3 regions of the Streptomyces sp. NPDC055966 genome follow, and region 1 is predicted to be linked to each of the others. Evidence: riboswitches for the same ligand, from Rfam matches in the RefSeq annotation. Region 1 holds a riboswitch; each other region holds the start of a gene.
The links. A riboswitch is a leader RNA that binds a small molecule or an ion and turns the genes downstream of it on or off. The one in region 1 is predicted to bind cobalamin.
Positions count from the first base shown of each region.

Region 2: linked by a shared signal. The riboswitch ahead of ACFC8N_RS00730 (prenyltransferase/squalene oxidase repeat-containing protein) and the one ahead of ACFC8N_RS40165 (CbtB-domain containing protein) in region 1 are both predicted to bind cobalamin.
Region 3: linked by a shared signal. The riboswitch ahead of ACFC8N_RS19165 (ribonucleoside-diphosphate reductase subunit alpha) and the one ahead of ACFC8N_RS40165 (CbtB-domain containing protein) in region 1 are both predicted to bind cobalamin.

Region 1 is NZ_JBHJYK010000026.1:92,708-97,858, forward strand. Features, by position in the region: gene ACFC8N_RS40150 (NADP-dependent oxidoreductase) at 545-1,462, opposite strand; one part of gene ACFC8N_RS40155 (IS5 family transposase) at 1,924-2,263, shown strand; one part of gene ACFC8N_RS40155 (IS5 family transposase) at 2,263-2,732, shown strand; gene ACFC8N_RS40160 (histidine phosphatase family protein) at 2,751-3,332, opposite strand; cobalamin riboswitch at 3,442-3,601, shown strand; gene ACFC8N_RS40165 (CbtB-domain containing protein) at 3,639-3,851, shown strand; gene ACFC8N_RS40170 (CbtA family protein) at 3,864-4,625, shown strand; gene ACFC8N_RS40175 (ArsR/SmtB family transcription factor) at 4,724-5,098, shown strand.
Region 2 is NZ_JBHJYK010000001.1:151,580-156,730, forward strand. Features, by position in the region: gene ACFC8N_RS00725 (hypothetical protein) at 49-924, shown strand; cobalamin riboswitch at 1,033-1,165, shown strand; gene ACFC8N_RS00730 (prenyltransferase/squalene oxidase repeat-containing protein) at 1,282-2,520, shown strand; gene ACFC8N_RS00735 (SCO2322 family protein) at 2,517-3,179, shown strand; gene ACFC8N_RS00740 (CbiQ family ECF transporter T component) at 3,172-4,254, shown strand; gene ACFC8N_RS00745 (ABC transporter ATP-binding protein) at 4,251-5,151, shown strand, end outside.
Region 3 is NZ_JBHJYK010000008.1:204,755-209,905, forward strand. Features, by position in the region: gene ACFC8N_RS19150 (helix-turn-helix domain-containing protein) at 1-104, opposite strand, end outside; gene ACFC8N_RS19155 (hypothetical protein) at 210-452, shown strand; gene ACFC8N_RS19160 (ribonucleotide-diphosphate reductase subunit beta) at 365-1,384, opposite strand; gene ACFC8N_RS19165 (ribonucleoside-diphosphate reductase subunit alpha) at 1,384-3,753, opposite strand; cobalamin riboswitch at 3,879-4,034, opposite strand; gene mctP (monocarboxylate uptake permease MctP) at 4,190-5,151, opposite strand, start outside.

The DNA of each region.
Region 1 (5,151 bases):
CCCCCCGACCAGGACACCGACCACGCCGACCGCGAGCCCGACCAGGGCAGGTCAGGGGTCGGTGTTGTGGTCGAAGCCGCTCCGACCTACCCGGGCGGCGCCCACACGTCTGGCCCAGCGCCCCGCCACTCCACCCAGGCCGCGCTCGCCACATCCACGGGCCCGATGTCTTCGGCCCCGGTCCGTCGTAGGAACTCGGCGATGTCGAGCAATGCTGTACGCCATCCCCATGAACCAGCTGCCGACGTGTACCCGCCGACCGCCATCTTCGGTCGGCGGGTACACGACGACCTTCGGCGTCCCGGTCACTCATCCAGGGTGGGCGGCCGCCGGGAGCGCGCACGCGGGACGCCGGAGCCGTTCGTAGGCTGGTTGCAGGATCTCGCCGCGTCCGACATGTCGATCTTTTGCGACCTGGGTTTTCTTGGTTGTCTCACGGCCGTGTCACCATGATCAGTCTCAAGTCCGTGGCATTTCCTCGTCCGACACCGGGCAGGTCAGCGGTCGTCCAGCCCACCACCGCTGTTGGCCCATTCCAGGGCGCTCAGGGGCGCACGCGAATGACGGTCTTGCCCTTGCGCCGCTCGGTCGGGTTGAGCGCAGGGACGGCGTCGTCGAGGGTCGCGATGGTTCCGATGTGCGTGCGAAGGCGCCCGTCCCGCACCCGGTCGACGATCTCCACCAGCTGACTCGGAACGGACTCGACGACGAAGTCGACCGCCAAGCCGTCGACAGGGCGAGCCTCAACAGGCCCGACCACCGACACCAGCGTCCCGCCAGGCCGGATGATTCTCGCCGAGCGCCTTTGGATGTCAGCGCCGATGACATCGAAGACCACGTCGACCCCGCCGATGTCGTCGAGATCCTCGGTGGCGAGGTCGAGGAACTCGTTCGCGCCGAAGTCGAGCGCCGCCTGGCGGTCCGCCGCCCGCCCGGTCCCGATGACGTAGGCGCCGAACTCCCGGGCGAGCTGCGTAACCACGGACCCGACTGCGCCGGCGGCGCCGTGTGCGAGGACGCTCTGCCCCGCCTGAAGACGACTGTGCTGGAACAGACCTTGCCACGCGGTCAGGCCGGAGATCGGCAGGCTCGCACCCACCGTGAAGTCGACGTTCCCCGGCAGCGGCGCCAGGTTGCGTGCCTCCACGGCCGCGTACTCGGCCAGGGTTCCATCGCGGTGCCAGTCCGTGATCCCGAACACCCGCTGTCCCAGCGAGAGCCCCGTCGTGCCGTAGCCGAGGGAGGTGACCACTCCGGCGAACTCGTGGCCGATGATCGCTTGGGCTCGATCGCGACCGGCGCGATCGACCCACGTCGAGGGCCACTCCCACTCCGCGGGGACGAAGCCCGACGCACGGACTTCAACGACGACGTCGTTGATCGCCGGCGTCGGCTCAGGCCGCTCCGCGAGTGTGATTCCGGCTGCTTCCGCGGCCGGATCCGTCGCGACGATTGCCTTCACGGGTACCTCCGTATATCTCGTGCTCGCCGTCTCTGTGCGCCGCCCAAGCCATGGAGTGGGCTGGTTAACCCACAGAGGAACGGCAACAAGATCCGTCACCGGACGGATGGACGACTGAAACGCGTCGAGTCCAACCGGAGCTCGACGAGCACCACACACCCAGGGCAAGCAACACCCACCCACGCGCTAGTCTCACGGCGATGTCGCATACGACATCGGTACGACACGGCTCGTGCGATGACGACATCAGCCGTAAGACCCCACAGGTTCGTGTGGGATCGCAGATGCCACGTCATGGCGCGACGCTGTGAGCTGCGGCATTTCGGTTTGTCTCACGGTGGTGGACGCCGTTGCTGTCTCAGGACTGTGTCCATTTCCCCAGGCCGGTCCTTACTGATCGTTTCAGAATCAGCTGAGCTGAGGGCCTTGCGCTCCGCGACCTTGGTCGGCAGGGTCTCCGGGTGCGTGCTGATCTTGTTCCGGATGACCTGTGGGAGCGGGTGGCTCCGCTGCTTCCGCCCGCTCCCGAGCGACGCCACCGCTACCCCGGTCGACTGCGTGTTCCCGACCGGGCGGCCCTCGCGGGCGTCATGTACGTGCTGCGAACCGGTGTCGCCTGGCGCGATGTCCCGGCCGAGACCGTGGGCTGCTCCGGGGTAACGGCCTGGCGCCGGCTGCGGGACTGGACGGAGGCCGGTGTCTGGCCGCGTCTGCATGCCGCCTTGCTGACCGAGTTACGCCGCGCTGACCTTCTATGCCTGGACGACTGTGCCGTGGACGGGTCGCACGTCCGGGCCCTGAAAGGGGGGATCACGTCGGCCCTTCGCCCGTCGACCGTGCCCGTCCCGGCTCCAAGCATCATCTGATCGTCGACCGCCACGGCACCCCACTCGCCGTCACGCTCACCGGCGGGAACCGACATGACGTCACCCAGTTGCTGCCGCTGCTGGACGCGGTCCCAGCAATTCGGGGTCTGCGAGGACGCCCCCGCCGCAGGCCCCGGCGCCTGTACGCCGATCGGGGCTACGACTTCGACAAATACCGCCGCCTGCTGTGGAAGCGCGGCATCAAGCCGATGATCGCCCGACGCGGCGTCGCACACGGCTCCGGACTGGGCAAGGTGCGTTGGGTGGTCGAGCGCGCCTTCGCTTGGCTGCACCAGTTCAAGCGGCTCCGCACCCGTTACGAACAACGCGCGGATCTCCATCAGGGCCTGCTCGAACTGGCCTGCAGCCTCATATGCCTTCGCCGCCTGCGGACCTCATCCTGAAACGACCGGTGAAGCGCGTCAGTTCGGTCGATTCTGTGTCAGTGGCTGCCCGCAGCGCAGATTCCAGCGCCCGTTCCGGCCGGACAGTTCAGTGACCGTGAGCGGTAGCACATCGAGTCGCCAGAAGGCTGTTGGCGGTAGCGCCAGCGCGTGCACGAGCGCCGAACGGATGACCGCCGGCTCCACGACCGCGACTGTACGGCCGTCATGCCGGGCTCGTTCATCCAGCCAACTGCCCACGCGTGCGCACAGGCTTGTGAGCGATTCACCGCCATGGGGCGCCGCAGACGGGTCTGCCAGCCAGGCAGCAACCGCTGCCGGGTCGGTCACGGCGATGTCGTCGAGCCTCAGTCCGCGCCAGGACCCGACGTCCAGATCACCTAGCTCCTGGGCAGATTCAGAGGCAAGGCCGAGGGCCTCGGCGGTCTGGCGGCAGCGGAAGGAGGGGGCGACGAAGCACGGAGCCGCGGCCAGGCGTGTGTCAGCTACCGCTCGTGCCGCCCGCAGGCCCGCGTCATCCAGCGGGCCGTCGTTGCCGAACCGCGCCTCCCGCAGCTCTGCCCCGACTGCCGGTGCGACCAGCATCACGCGCGCGGTCACCGCGCCCTCCTTCTCCGCTTTTCCGCGCGATACCGCGCGCATACGTACCGGCGTCGGGGTGCTCCTCCCGCTCCCGGTTGTGCGCCGTCCGCCGCTGCGACTCCCCTTGGCCGGGCCTTCGCGACACGGTACCGTCACTGCGACAACTCAAGACGACGGTGCGGCGGAAGCCCGGTGAGATGCCGGCACGGTCGCGCCACTGTGAGTCCGGAACCTGACCTGATGTCAGTGCCCGGCGAGTCAGACCCGCCACCGTCGTACATGCTCCACTGAACGGGACGCGAGTTCCCAGAAGGAGGTCCGGCCATGGCTCACCCCATCGCCCCCGCCGCCGCGCCGACGATCGCCCCCATCTCCGTCAAGGCGATCCTGCCCTGGGCGGTCTTCTTCGGCATCCTGCTGATGGCCCTCATCTACTTCGTCGGCGCCGAGCAGGGTGCCACCTCTCTCCTCTCCGGCGAGAACGTGCACGAGTGGGTGCACGACGGCCGCCACCTGCTCGGCTTCCCCTGCCACTGAGCGGAGCAGCACGTGAACTCCGCCTCTGTCCGTGGGCTGCTCGTCCGGGGCATGCTGGCCGGTCTCGGGGCCGGCCTGCTCGCCCTGGTCGTCGCCTACCTCCTGGGTGAGCCGCGCGTCGACGCGGCGATCGCCTACGAAGACGCCCACACCACCGAGCACGGCATGGAGATCGTCAGCCGGAGCCTGCAGTCGACCGCGGGCCTGGCCACCGGTGTCCTGGTCTACGGCGTGTCCCTGGGCGGTATCGCCGCCCTGGCGTACTGCTTCGCGCTCGGTCGGATCGGCCGGTTCAGCCCGCGCGCCACGGCCGCCCTGCTCTCCGGGGCGGCGCTGGTCGCGGTCTACGTCGTGCCGTTCCTCAAGTACCCCGCCAACCCGCCGGCCATCGGCGACCCGGCGACCATCGGCAAGCGCACCACGCTGTACTTTCTGATGATGGCGCTCAGCGTCCTGCTGGCCGTCGCCACCGTGATCATTGGCAAGCGGCTCGCCCCCCGGCTGGGCAACTGGTACGCCACGGTCGTCGCCGTCCTCGGCTTCGCTGTGGCCGTCGGCCTGGCGTACGCCCTGCTGCCCGCTGTCAACGAGGTGCCGCAGGACTTCTCGGCAACGCTGCTCTGGCAGTTCCGCCTTGCGGCACTCGCCATCCAGCTCACGCTCTGGGTCTCGTTCGGCCTGCTGTTCGGGCACCTCGCCGAGCGCCTCCTCAACCCGAAGCCCGCAACTGCCAAGCGCGACGCCGCGTCGGAAGCGACCGCGGCCGTGCTCTGACACCACGGGCTCCTGTGGAAGCCAAGGGCCGGTACGGACGACAGGACGTCATCCGTACCGGTCCTCCGCACACCTGAGGTAGGACGGACGCCACGGTGATGGACACCACCAAGCATCCTTTGCGGCACGCCATCGACGAGTCGGCCGTGAGCGCGGCGGTTGCAGGCATCGGAGAACGAAGCCGTGTGAACTCGCTGGCAGCCAGGTTCGCGCTGCTCGCAGAGCCCGGCCGCCTGGCCCTGCTCCTCGCGATGCACCGGGCCGGGCCGATCTCCGTCACCGACCTCGCACTGGCCACCGGGATGCGGGACACCACCGTGTCCCACGCCCTGCGCCTACTCAGGACGGCTGGCACCGTCTCCGCCTCCAGGACAGGCCGCGTTGTCCGGTACCAGCTGAACGATCCCGAAGTCGTCCAACTTCTCGATGGCACTGCGGGATCCGCACGAGCAGACGTCCAACATCAGGGCTGACAAGGCCGCGCGGTCGGCACATCACGGCGAGGCCGCCGCAAATCCCATCGGCC
Region 2 (5,151 bases), on a different contig from region 1:
TCCCGCCTCGCCGTCCCGCCCTGCCTCTCCCGCAAAGGTGAAGCGCCGATGCCGCAGCCCGTCCTTCTGCTCGGGGCCGGCCCCGCCGCGTACGGGGTCCCGCTGGAGCGGATCGCCGAGGCCCGCCCCGTGATCCTGGTCGACACCGCCGTCCCCGGCTGGGCGCGGCCCTTCCTGTCCGGCCATCTCCCGGCCGACCCCACGCACGAGGCGGAGACGGCCGGTGCGCTCGCGCGGTACGCGGACCGGCATCCGGTCGCGGGCGTGCTGACCTGGACCAGGGAGCATCTGCGCACCGCCGCGCGGATCACCGGGCATCTGGGGCTGCCGGGCCTGTCGTACGAGACGGCCGGGGCCTGCACCGACCCCGTGACGTCCACGGCACTGCTCGCCCGGCACCGCCTGGCCCCGGACGGGCCCGGTGACCTCGACGGCCCGCTGGTGTCCGCGGAGACGGTGGTCCTGGACGACGAGGTCCGCATCGCCGCGCTCACCCGTACGACCCCGGGGGCGCCGGGGGGCCTGCCGCTGCGGCACTCGGTCCACGCCCACGATGGCCTGCTGCACAACCGCTTCCTGCGGCAGACGGTCGAGCGGGCGGTGCGGGCGCTCGGCCTCACGCACACCGTGGCGCACGTGCGGCTGCGGCTGACCGGCCGGGGCCCGCGGGTGACCGGGGTCGTGCCGTTCCTTCCGGGCGACCTCATTCCCTGGCTGGTGGAGCGGGCCACCGGGGTGGATCTGGCCGGGGTGGCGCTGGCGATGGCGTGCGGGACGTTTGTGGACGCCACGCCGAGCCGGCAGCGGGCCGCCGCGATCCGCTTCGCGGAGTCGGCGGGCGGCGCGTGTCTGCCGACCCGGGTGTACTGGGTGGCGGAGGGGGAGGACGCGGCGGAGTGCGACCGGGCGCTCGGTGCCGCCTGACGGCATCGCCGGTGCAGGGGGCCCGCCCACTCCGACGTCGCACCCGGATCACCGTGACCCCGGTCACCGCCGCCCTGTGCCCACGGCCACCCCCCGGCTCGCGCATGCCTGCCGGTAAGGTGGCGGGGTCGTCATCACACCCGTACAGGGGGAAGCCGGTGCAATTCCGGCGCTGAGCCCGCAACCGTGAACCGTCCGTCGCCGGACGGTGAGCCGGACCGCCCGGGACGGGACGTTGACCGGCTCACGTGCGTCGGCGACCCGCCGCGCACGGCACCGTCGAGGTCTACGGAGTCGAGCCGCCCGGGGGGTTCCCGCGCGCTGCCCGGCTCCCCGCAGGAGAGGCAGTCGCCGACCATGAACGTCCGCCGCAGCGCAGCGGCTCTCGCCGCCGTAGGCGTGCTGGCCGCCGCCGCGCCCGCCACGGCCGCCGGAGCGTCCCCGGCCCCGTCGCCGTCTGCGAAGCTCACGATCCCGGCCGGGCTGTACGGCACGGGCGACCCGACCTACGACGGTGTGTGGCGCCAGTCGCTGACGCTGGTCGCGCAGCGCACGCTCGGCTACCGGCCCGCCGCGCAGGCCGTCGGCTGGCTCGCCGGCCAGCAGTGCGCGAACGGCGCGTTCGCCGCGTTCCGCGCCGCCCCGGACAAGGCCTGCGACAGCAAGGTCGTCGTGGACACCAACAGCACGGCCGCCGCCGTCCAGGCCCTGCGGGCGACCGGCGGGCACGACGACGCGGTCGGCAAGGCGGTCGCCTGGCTGAAGTCCGTGCAGAACACGGACGGCGGCTGGGGCTACAACCCGGGCGGCGCCAGCGACACCAACTCCACCTCCGTCGTCATCGGCGCCCTCGCCGCGACCGGCGCGGACCCGGCGCGGACCACCAGGGCGGGCAAGTCCCCCTACGACCTCCTCGCCGCCCTGTCCGTGCCCTGCGAGCAGCCCGGCGGCGGCGCTCTCGCCTTCCAGCCGGACAAGAAGGGCGCCCTGGCGGCCAACGCGGACGCGACGGCGGCCGGCGTACTCGGCGCGCTCGGCAAGGGGTTCGTCGCGACGGCCGGCAAGGCGCCCGGCAGCGGCGCGTGCACCGCCGGCGAGCACCTCACCCCGGCGCAGATCGCGGACAACGCTGGTGCCAACCTCGCGTCGGCCGTCGCGAAGACCGGCCATCTGACGTCCGCGCTGCCCGGCGCCACGGACCAGCCGGACTACGGCAACACGGCGGACGCGGTCGTCGCGCTCGCCGCCGACGGGCGCGGCGAGCAGGCGTCGCGGTCGTACACGTGGCTGGAGCACAACGCCACGCGCTGGGCCGAGCAGAGCGGCCCGGCGGCGTACGCGCAGCTGATCCTCGCCGCGCACGCGGTGGGCGCGCAACCGGGCGACTTCGGCGGCACCAGCCTGGTCCGCTCGCTCAACGCGCAGGGCCCGGCGCCGAGCATGGAATCCGCCGGGCACGCGTCCACGAGCCCCGAGAAGTCCGAGAAGTCCGACGGCGGTTCGCCGTTCGGCCTCTGGTGGTTCGTCGGTGTCTGCCTCGTCGCGGGCATCGGCATCGGCTTCCTGCTCAGCGGCCGGAAGAAGCAGCAGCCGTGACCGGGGGCCGCCGTGCGGTGAGCCTGACGCTGGCCGCGTTCGTCCTGCTCGCGGCCGCGGTGACCCAGGCGCATGCCGCCGGCTACCGCTACTGGTCCTTCTGGGAGCGCACCGACGGCCGGTGGACGTACGCCACGCAGGGCCCGGCGAGCGTCCGTCCCGACGACGGCGCGGTGGCGGGTTTCCGCTTCGCGGTCAGCGCGGACTCGGCCGACGCGAGCCGGCCGCGCGGCACCGCGGACTTCCGGACGATCTGCGCGGCCACGCCGGCCAGGTCCGGCATGAAACGGGTGGCGCTGGTCCTCGACTTCGGCACCCCGGCGGACGCGCCGTCCGGCGAGAGCCCGCCGGCCGGCCGTACGGCCTGTGCCCGGGTGCCGGACGACGCGACGACCGCCGACGCCCTGGCCGCCGTCGCGCCGCCGCTGCGCTACGACACCGACGCCCTGCTGTGCGCGATCGCCGGGTATCCGCACCGGGGGTGCGGCGAGCAGGTGTCGGACACGCGGAAGCCGCGCCGCATCACGGGGCACGGCGCCGAGAAGAGCCCCTCGGACGGGCCCGCGCTGGGGCTGCCGATCGGCGTGGGAGCGGTCGTCCTGCTGGCGGGCGCGGCGGTGTGGCAGACGCGGCGGCGACGGAACGAACGGAATGGCTGAGCAGGGCGGGCGTGCCGTTCACCCCGGTGCCTGGTGGCTGTGGGCCCTGAGCCTCGGCACCGCCGCCACCCGCACCACCAACCCCCTCCTGCTCGCCCTCCTCATATCCGCGTCGGCGTACGTCGTCGCGACGCACCGCACCCCCGCCCCCCTCGCCCGCTCCTACGCCGCCTTCCTCAGGCTCGCCCTCGCCGTCCTGCTCGTCCGCCTCCTGTTCGCGGTGGCGCTCGGCTCCCCCATCCCTGGCACCCACACCCTGTTCACGCTCCCCGAAGTCCCGCTCCCCCACTGGGCGCAGGGCATCCGGCTGGGCGGGAAGGTGACCGCCGAGGCGCTGGTCTTCGCGGCGTACGACGGCCTGAAACTGGCGACGCTCCTGATCTGCGTCGGCGCGGCGAACGCCCTCGCCAGTCCGGGCCGCCTGCTCAAGTCCCTGCCCGGCGCGCTGTACGAGACCGGCGTGGCCGTCGTCGTCGCCCTCACCTTCGCGCCGCACCTCGTCGCCGACGTCCAGCGGCTGCGCGCCGCCCGCCGGCTGCGCGGCCGCCCGGACCGCGGCCTGCGCGGCCTGCTCCAGGTCGGACTGCCGGTCCTGGAGGGCGCGTTGGAACGCTCGGTCGCGCTCGCCGCCGCGATGGAGGCCCGGGGGTACGGCCGCAGCGCCGAGGTTCCCGCCCGGGTCCGCCGTACGACGGCCGCGCTCACCCTCGGCGGCCTGCTCGGCGTGTGCGCGGGGACGTACGGGCTGCTGACCGCGGAGGGCGGCACCTACGGGCTGCCGGTGCTGCTCGCCGGGGTCGCCGCCGCGCTCGCGGGGCTGAAGCTGGGCGGCCGGCGCTCGCTGCGCACCCGGTACCGCCCGGACCCGTGGGACGCGCGCGCCTGGCTGGTGGCCGGTTCCGGCGCCGCCGTCGCCGCGCTCCTCACCCTCGCCGCCGACCGCGACCCGCAGGCGCTGCACCCGGGGGTCGTTCCCCTGGTCGCCCCGGCCCTGCCCCTGTGGCCCGCCGCGGCGGTCCTCCTCTCCCTCCTGCCCGCCTTCGCCGTACCCACGCACCCCGAGGAGCCGTCGTGATCCGCTTCGAGGACGTCGCCGTGGTGTACGACGGCGCGGCCGAACCCTGTGTCCAGGGCATCGACTTCGAGGTGCCGGAGGGCGAACTGGTGCTGCTCGTCGGCCCGTCCGGGGTCGGCAAGTCCACCGTGCTCGGCGCGGTGAGCGGGCTGGTGCCGCACTTCACCGGCGGCACCCTGCGCGGCCGCGTCACCGTCGCCGGCCGCGACACCCGCACCCACAAGCCGCGCGAACTCGCCGACGTGGTCGGCACGGTGGGCCAGGACCCGCTCGCCCACTTCGTCACGGACACCGTGGAGGACGAACTCGCCTACGGGATGGAGTCGTTGGGCCTCGCCCCCGAGGTGATGCGGCGCCGGGTCGAGGAGACCCTCGACCTGCTGGGGCTCGCCGGGCTCCGCGACCGCCCGATCGCCACCCTCTCAGGCGGCCAGCGCCAGCGCGTCGCGATCGGCTCGGTCCTCACCCCGCACCCCCGGGTCCTGGTCCTGGACGAGCCGACCTCCGCCCTGGACCCGGCCGCGGCGGAGGAGGTGCTGGCGGTGCTCCAGCGCCTGGTGCACGACCTCGGCACGACGATCCTGATGGCCGAACACCGCCTGGAACGCGTCGTCCACTACGCCGACCGGGTCGTCCTGCTCCCGGCCCCCGGCGAGGCCCCGGTCGTGGGCACCCCGGCCGAGGTCATGGCGGTCTCCCCGGTGTACCCGCCGGTGGTCGCCCTGGGCCGGCTGGCCGGCTGGACGCCCCTTCCCCTGACGGTCCGTGACGCCCGGCGCAGAGCGGGTGACCTGCGGGAACGACTGGCAGCCGCCCCAGCTGCGGGCAGTCGTGCCGCCAGGGCGGCACGGGTGGGCGACGGGGGTCCCCCCGCGCGAGCGAAGCCGAGAGCGGGGG
Region 3 (5,151 bases), on a different contig from region 1:
GGCAGTCCCTCGTCGCTGCGGTCGATGCCGAACACCTCGCACACGACGCCCAGCTCGAAGGGGTGCACCCCGTCCAGCAGCACGGCGGCCACGTTCTTCAGCATGCTGTCAGTGTGCCTTGCCGGTGCGGAAAATGGTGGCAGTAATTCGAAGGTCTACGGCAGTCCTGCCACTGCCGGACAGGAGCGTCCGGGACGACAGTGGTGTGCATGACCGGAAACCAGATTCAAGGCCTGATCGGAATGGTCGCCACCCTCGGCATCCTGCTCCTCCTGGTCCTGCCCTCCGCGATCGGCGCGGTGCGCGAGTGGCGCATCGACCGACAGCTCGGGCAGGCCCAGGAGGGTCGCACGCGGCGGGAGGCTCAGAAGTCCTCGTCCAGGTCGACGGTGCCCTCCACCGCGACCTGGTACGCCGACGGGCGGCGCTCGAAGAAGTTCGTCAGCTCCTGAACGCCCTGGAGCTCCATGAAGGAGAAGGGGTTCTCCGAGCCGTACACCGGGGCGAAGCCGAGGCGCGTGAGGCGCTGGTCGGCGACGCACTCCAGGTACTGGCGCATCGACTCGGTGTTCATGCCCGGCAGGCCGTCACCGCACAGGTCGCGGGCGAACTGCAGCTCGGCCTCGACCGCCTCCCTCAGCATGTCGGTGACCTGCTGCTGGAGCTGGTCGTCGAAGAGGTCCGGCTCCTCCTTGCGGACGGTGTCGACCACGTCGAAGGCGAAGGACATGTGCATGGTCTCGTCGCGGAACACCCAGTTGGTGCCCGTGGCGAGGCCGTGCAGCAGACCCCGGCTGCGGAACCAGTAGACGTACGCGAAGGCGCCGTAGAAGAACAGCCCCTCGATGCACGCGGCGAAGCAGATCAGGTTCAGCAGGAAGCGCCGGCGGTCGGCCTTCGACTCCAGCCGCTCCAGCTTCTCCACCTCGTTGATCCACGTGAAGCAGAACTGCGCCTTCTCGCGGATGGAGGGGATGTTCTCGACGGCCGCGAAGGCCGCCGCCCGGTCGTCCGGGTCGGGCAGGTAGGTGTCCAGCAGCGTCAGATAGAACTGGACGTGCACGGCCTCCTCGAAGAGCTGACGGCTCAGGTAGAGCCGCGCCTCGGGGGAGTTGATGTGCTTGTACAGCGTCAGCACCAGGTTGTTCGCGACGATCGAGTCGCCCGTCGCGAAGAAGGCCACCAGCCGGCCGATGAGGTGCTGCTCCTCGGGCGTCAGCTTCGCGAGGTCGGCGACGTCCGAGTGGAGGTCGACCTCCTCCACGGTCCAGGTGTTCTTGATCGCGTCCCGGTAGCGCTCGTAGAAGTCGGGGTAGCGCATCGGACGCAGAGTCAGCTCGAAGCCCGGGTCGAGCAGGTTCTTCTCGTGAGCGGGAGTGGTCATTACTGGCAGGCCTCGCAGGACTCGGGGTTTTCCAGGGAGCAGGCCACGGCGTCGGGGTCGGCGACCTGCTGGGCGGGGATGGTCTTCTGGGGCTGCGCCTGGGCCGCGCGGGCGATCCGGGTCGCCGGGCGGGAGCGCAGGTAGTACGTCGTCTTCAGGCCCGACTTCCAGGCGTACGCGTACATCGAGGAGAGCTTGCCGATGGTCGGCGTCTCCAGGAACAGGTTCAGGGACTGCGCCTGGTCCAGGAACGGGGTGCGGGCCGCCGCCATGTCGATCAGACCGCGCTGCGGGATCTCCCACGCGGTGCGGTACAGCGCGCGCACCTCCTCGGGGATCCACGCGAAGCCCTGCACCGAGCCGTTCGAGTCCCGCAGCGCCTCACGGGTGCGCGCGTCCCACACGCCCAGGTTCTTCAGGTCCTGCACCAGGTAGGAGTTGACCTGGAGGAACTCACCCGACAGCGTCTCGCGCTTGAACAGGTTCGACACCTGCGGCTCGATGCACTCGTACACACCGGCGATGGAGGCGATGGTGGCCGTCGGGGCGATCGCGAGGAGCAGCGAGTTGCGCATGCCGACGGTGGCGATCCGCCTGCGCAGCGCCTCCCAGCGCTCCGGCCAGGCCGGCTCGGTGTCGTAGTGGTCCGGGTGCAGCACGCCCTGGGCCGTACGGGTCTTCTCCCAGGCCGGCAGCGGGCCGCTGCGCTCGGCGAGGTCGGCGGAGGCCTCGTACGCGGCGAGCATGATCCGCTCGGCGATCCGCGTCGAGAGGGCCCTGGCCTCGGCGGAGTCGAAGGGCAGGCGCAGCTTGAAGAAGACGTCCTGGAGGCCCATCGCGCCGAGACCGACCGGACGCCACTTGGCGTTGGAGCGGCCCGCCTGCTCGGTCGGGTAGAAGTTGATGTCCACGACCCGGTCGAGGAAGGTCACGGCCGTGCGGACGGTCTCGTCCAGCCGCTCCCAGTCGATGTCACCGCTCGCCGTGTCGACGAAGGCACCCAGGTTCACCGAACCGAGGTTGCAGACCGCCGTCTCGCCGTCGTCCGTGACCTCCAGGATCTCCGTGCAGAGGTTGGAGGAGTGGACCACGTGGCCCGGCAGGGCCGTCTGGTTGGCGGTGCGGTTGGCGGCGTCCTTGAAGGTCATCCAGCCGTTGCCGGTCTGCGCGAGGGTGCGCATCATGCGGCCGTACAGCTCACGGGCCGGGATGGTCTTCTTCGCGAGGCCCGCCTGCTCGGCCTTGCGGTACGCGGCGTCGAACTCCTCGCCCCACAGGTCCACCAGCTCCGGCACGTCGGCGGGGGAGAACAGCGACCAGGACGCGTCCGCGTTGACCCGGCGCATGAACTCGTCCGGGATCCAGTGCGCGAGGTTCAGGTTGTGCGTGCGCCGGGCGTCCTCACCGGTGTTGTCCCGCAGCTCCAGGAACTCCTCGATGTCGGAGTGCCAGGTCTCCAGGTAGACCGCGGCCGCGCCCTTGCGCCGGCCGCCCTGGTTCACGGCGGCCACCGAGGCGTCCAGCGTCTTCAGGAACGGCACGATGCCGTTGGAGTGCCCGTTGGTGCCGCGGATCAGCGAACCGCGGCTGCGGATGCGGGAGTACGACAGCCCGATGCCGCCGGCGTGCTTCGAGAGCCGGGCCACCTGGTGGTAGCGGTCGTAGATGGAGTCCAGCTCGTCCAGCGGCGAGTCGAGGAGGTAGCAGGACGACATCTGGGGATGGCGCGTGCCGGAGTTGAAGAGCGTGGGGGAGGAGGGCAGGTAGTCGAGACGGCTCATGAGCCCGTAGAGCGCGGCGACTTCGTCCAGCGCGCGCACGCTGTCGTCCTCGGCCAGGCCGCTCGCGACCCGGAGCATGAAGTGCTGGGGGGTCTCGATGACCCGGCGGGTGATCGGGTGGCGCAGCAGGTAGCGGCTGTGCAGGGTGCGCAGGCCGAAGTAGCCGAAGCGGTCGTCGGCGTGCACGTCGACCAGGGCGTCGAGGCGGGCCGCGTGCAGCCGCGCGAACGCGGCGGTGCGGTCGGCGATGAGGCCCTCGCGGTGGCCGACGGCCACGGACTCGGTGAAGGACGTCACCCCCTGTGAGGCGGCCTCGGCGCGGATGGCGAGGGTCAGCAGCCGGGCGGCCAGCCGCGAGTAGGCGGGGTCCTCGGAGATGAGCCCGGCGGCGGCCTCCGTGGCCAGTTCGCGCAACTCCGTCTCGTCGGCCCGGGCGGACCGGCCGCGCAACGCGGCGGCGGCGACCCGGCCGGGGTCGGCGTCGGGGAGGTCGGCGGTCAGCTCGGTCAGGGTACGCAGCAGCGCTGCACCGGGACCGTCGGTGTCCAGGCCGCCTGTTGAAGCCGGATCTGCGGGCGCGATGGTCACGTGGGGCTCTCCCTCGCTCGGCACGGGGGCCTTGCGGAGGGCAGGGGGCAGCCACGAGCGCGCACGCGTCGCGTCCACCGGCCCATTCCACGAGGCCCGGACGTCGGAAGGCACCCGGGCCGGACGGCCGGGCGCGTGCTGCCGGCAGGTCCTCGGACTGACTCCTGTGCGCGGATACGCACAAGTACACCGTTGCGGGACAGTTCCGGATTCGCACCGGATTCCCCTGCGACGACAGCGAGGATGAGCATACATCTAGTGCCGGGCTGTCGTGACACCCCCACATGTTGTGTCTGTTGTGTGTCGCGCTGGCTTCGGAGCGTCAACTTGTGTATGACGGGGGACATGCGGAACGGGCCGCCGTCATGCTCGATGTCGGCGGCCCGCTGCGGGGTGTGTCCGGTGTACGCGGTGCTTCAGGGCGTACGGGTGTGCCTCAGTGAGCGGCGCCCGCCAGCTCCGTCTCGACGCCCGGGTCGCCCGCGTCCGCCGTGTAGTCCTCCGGGCGGGTCTCGTCCACGCCCTCGGGGGCCTTCAGCGCACGCAGAACCAGCGTCATGACCACGGTGACGGCGACGTTCAGGACGAACGCCGTCATGCCGATGTAGCCGATCTCGCCGATGCCGGGGATCTCCTTCGCCGAGCCGCCGAAGTGCTTCTGGGTCGGCGAGGCGACGCCGTACGCGGCGACCGTGCCGTACACCATGCCGACCGCCCAGCCGGCGAGCAGCGCCCAGCGGTGGAACCAGCGGGTGAACAGGCCGCCGACCAGGGCCGGGAAGGTCTGCAGGATCCAGATGCCGCCCAGCAGCTGGAAGTTGATGGCGACCGTCTTGTCCATGGTGAGGACGAAGACCAGGGCGCCGACCTTCACCAGCAGGGAGACCAGCTTGGAGACCTGGGCCTCCTGTTTCGGCGTGGCGTCCGGCTTGATGAAGTCCCGGTAGATGTTGCGGGTGAAGAGGTTCGCCGCCGCGATCGACATGATGGCCGCGGGCACGAGTGCGCCGATGCCGATGGCGGCGAAGGCCACGCCCGCGAACCAGCTCGGGAACATGTCCTCGAACAGCTGCGGGATCGCCAACTGCCCGTTGGTGACCTTGACTCCGGCCGCGATCGCCATGAAGCCCAGCAGGGCGAGCAGGCCGAGCATCAGGGAGTACAGCGGCAGGATCGTGGTGTTGCGGCGGATCACCTCACGGCTCTTGGACGACAGGGTCGCGGTGATCGAGTGCGGGTACATGAACAGGGCGAGGGCCGAGCCGAGGGCCAGCGTTGCGTACGTCCACTGGCCCGCCTCCGGGGGCGCGAGCGCACCGCGCGGCTTGCCCGTCGCCGGGCTGACCTGGCTGAACGCATGACCGGCCTTGGCGAAGATGTCGTCGAAGCCGCCCAGCT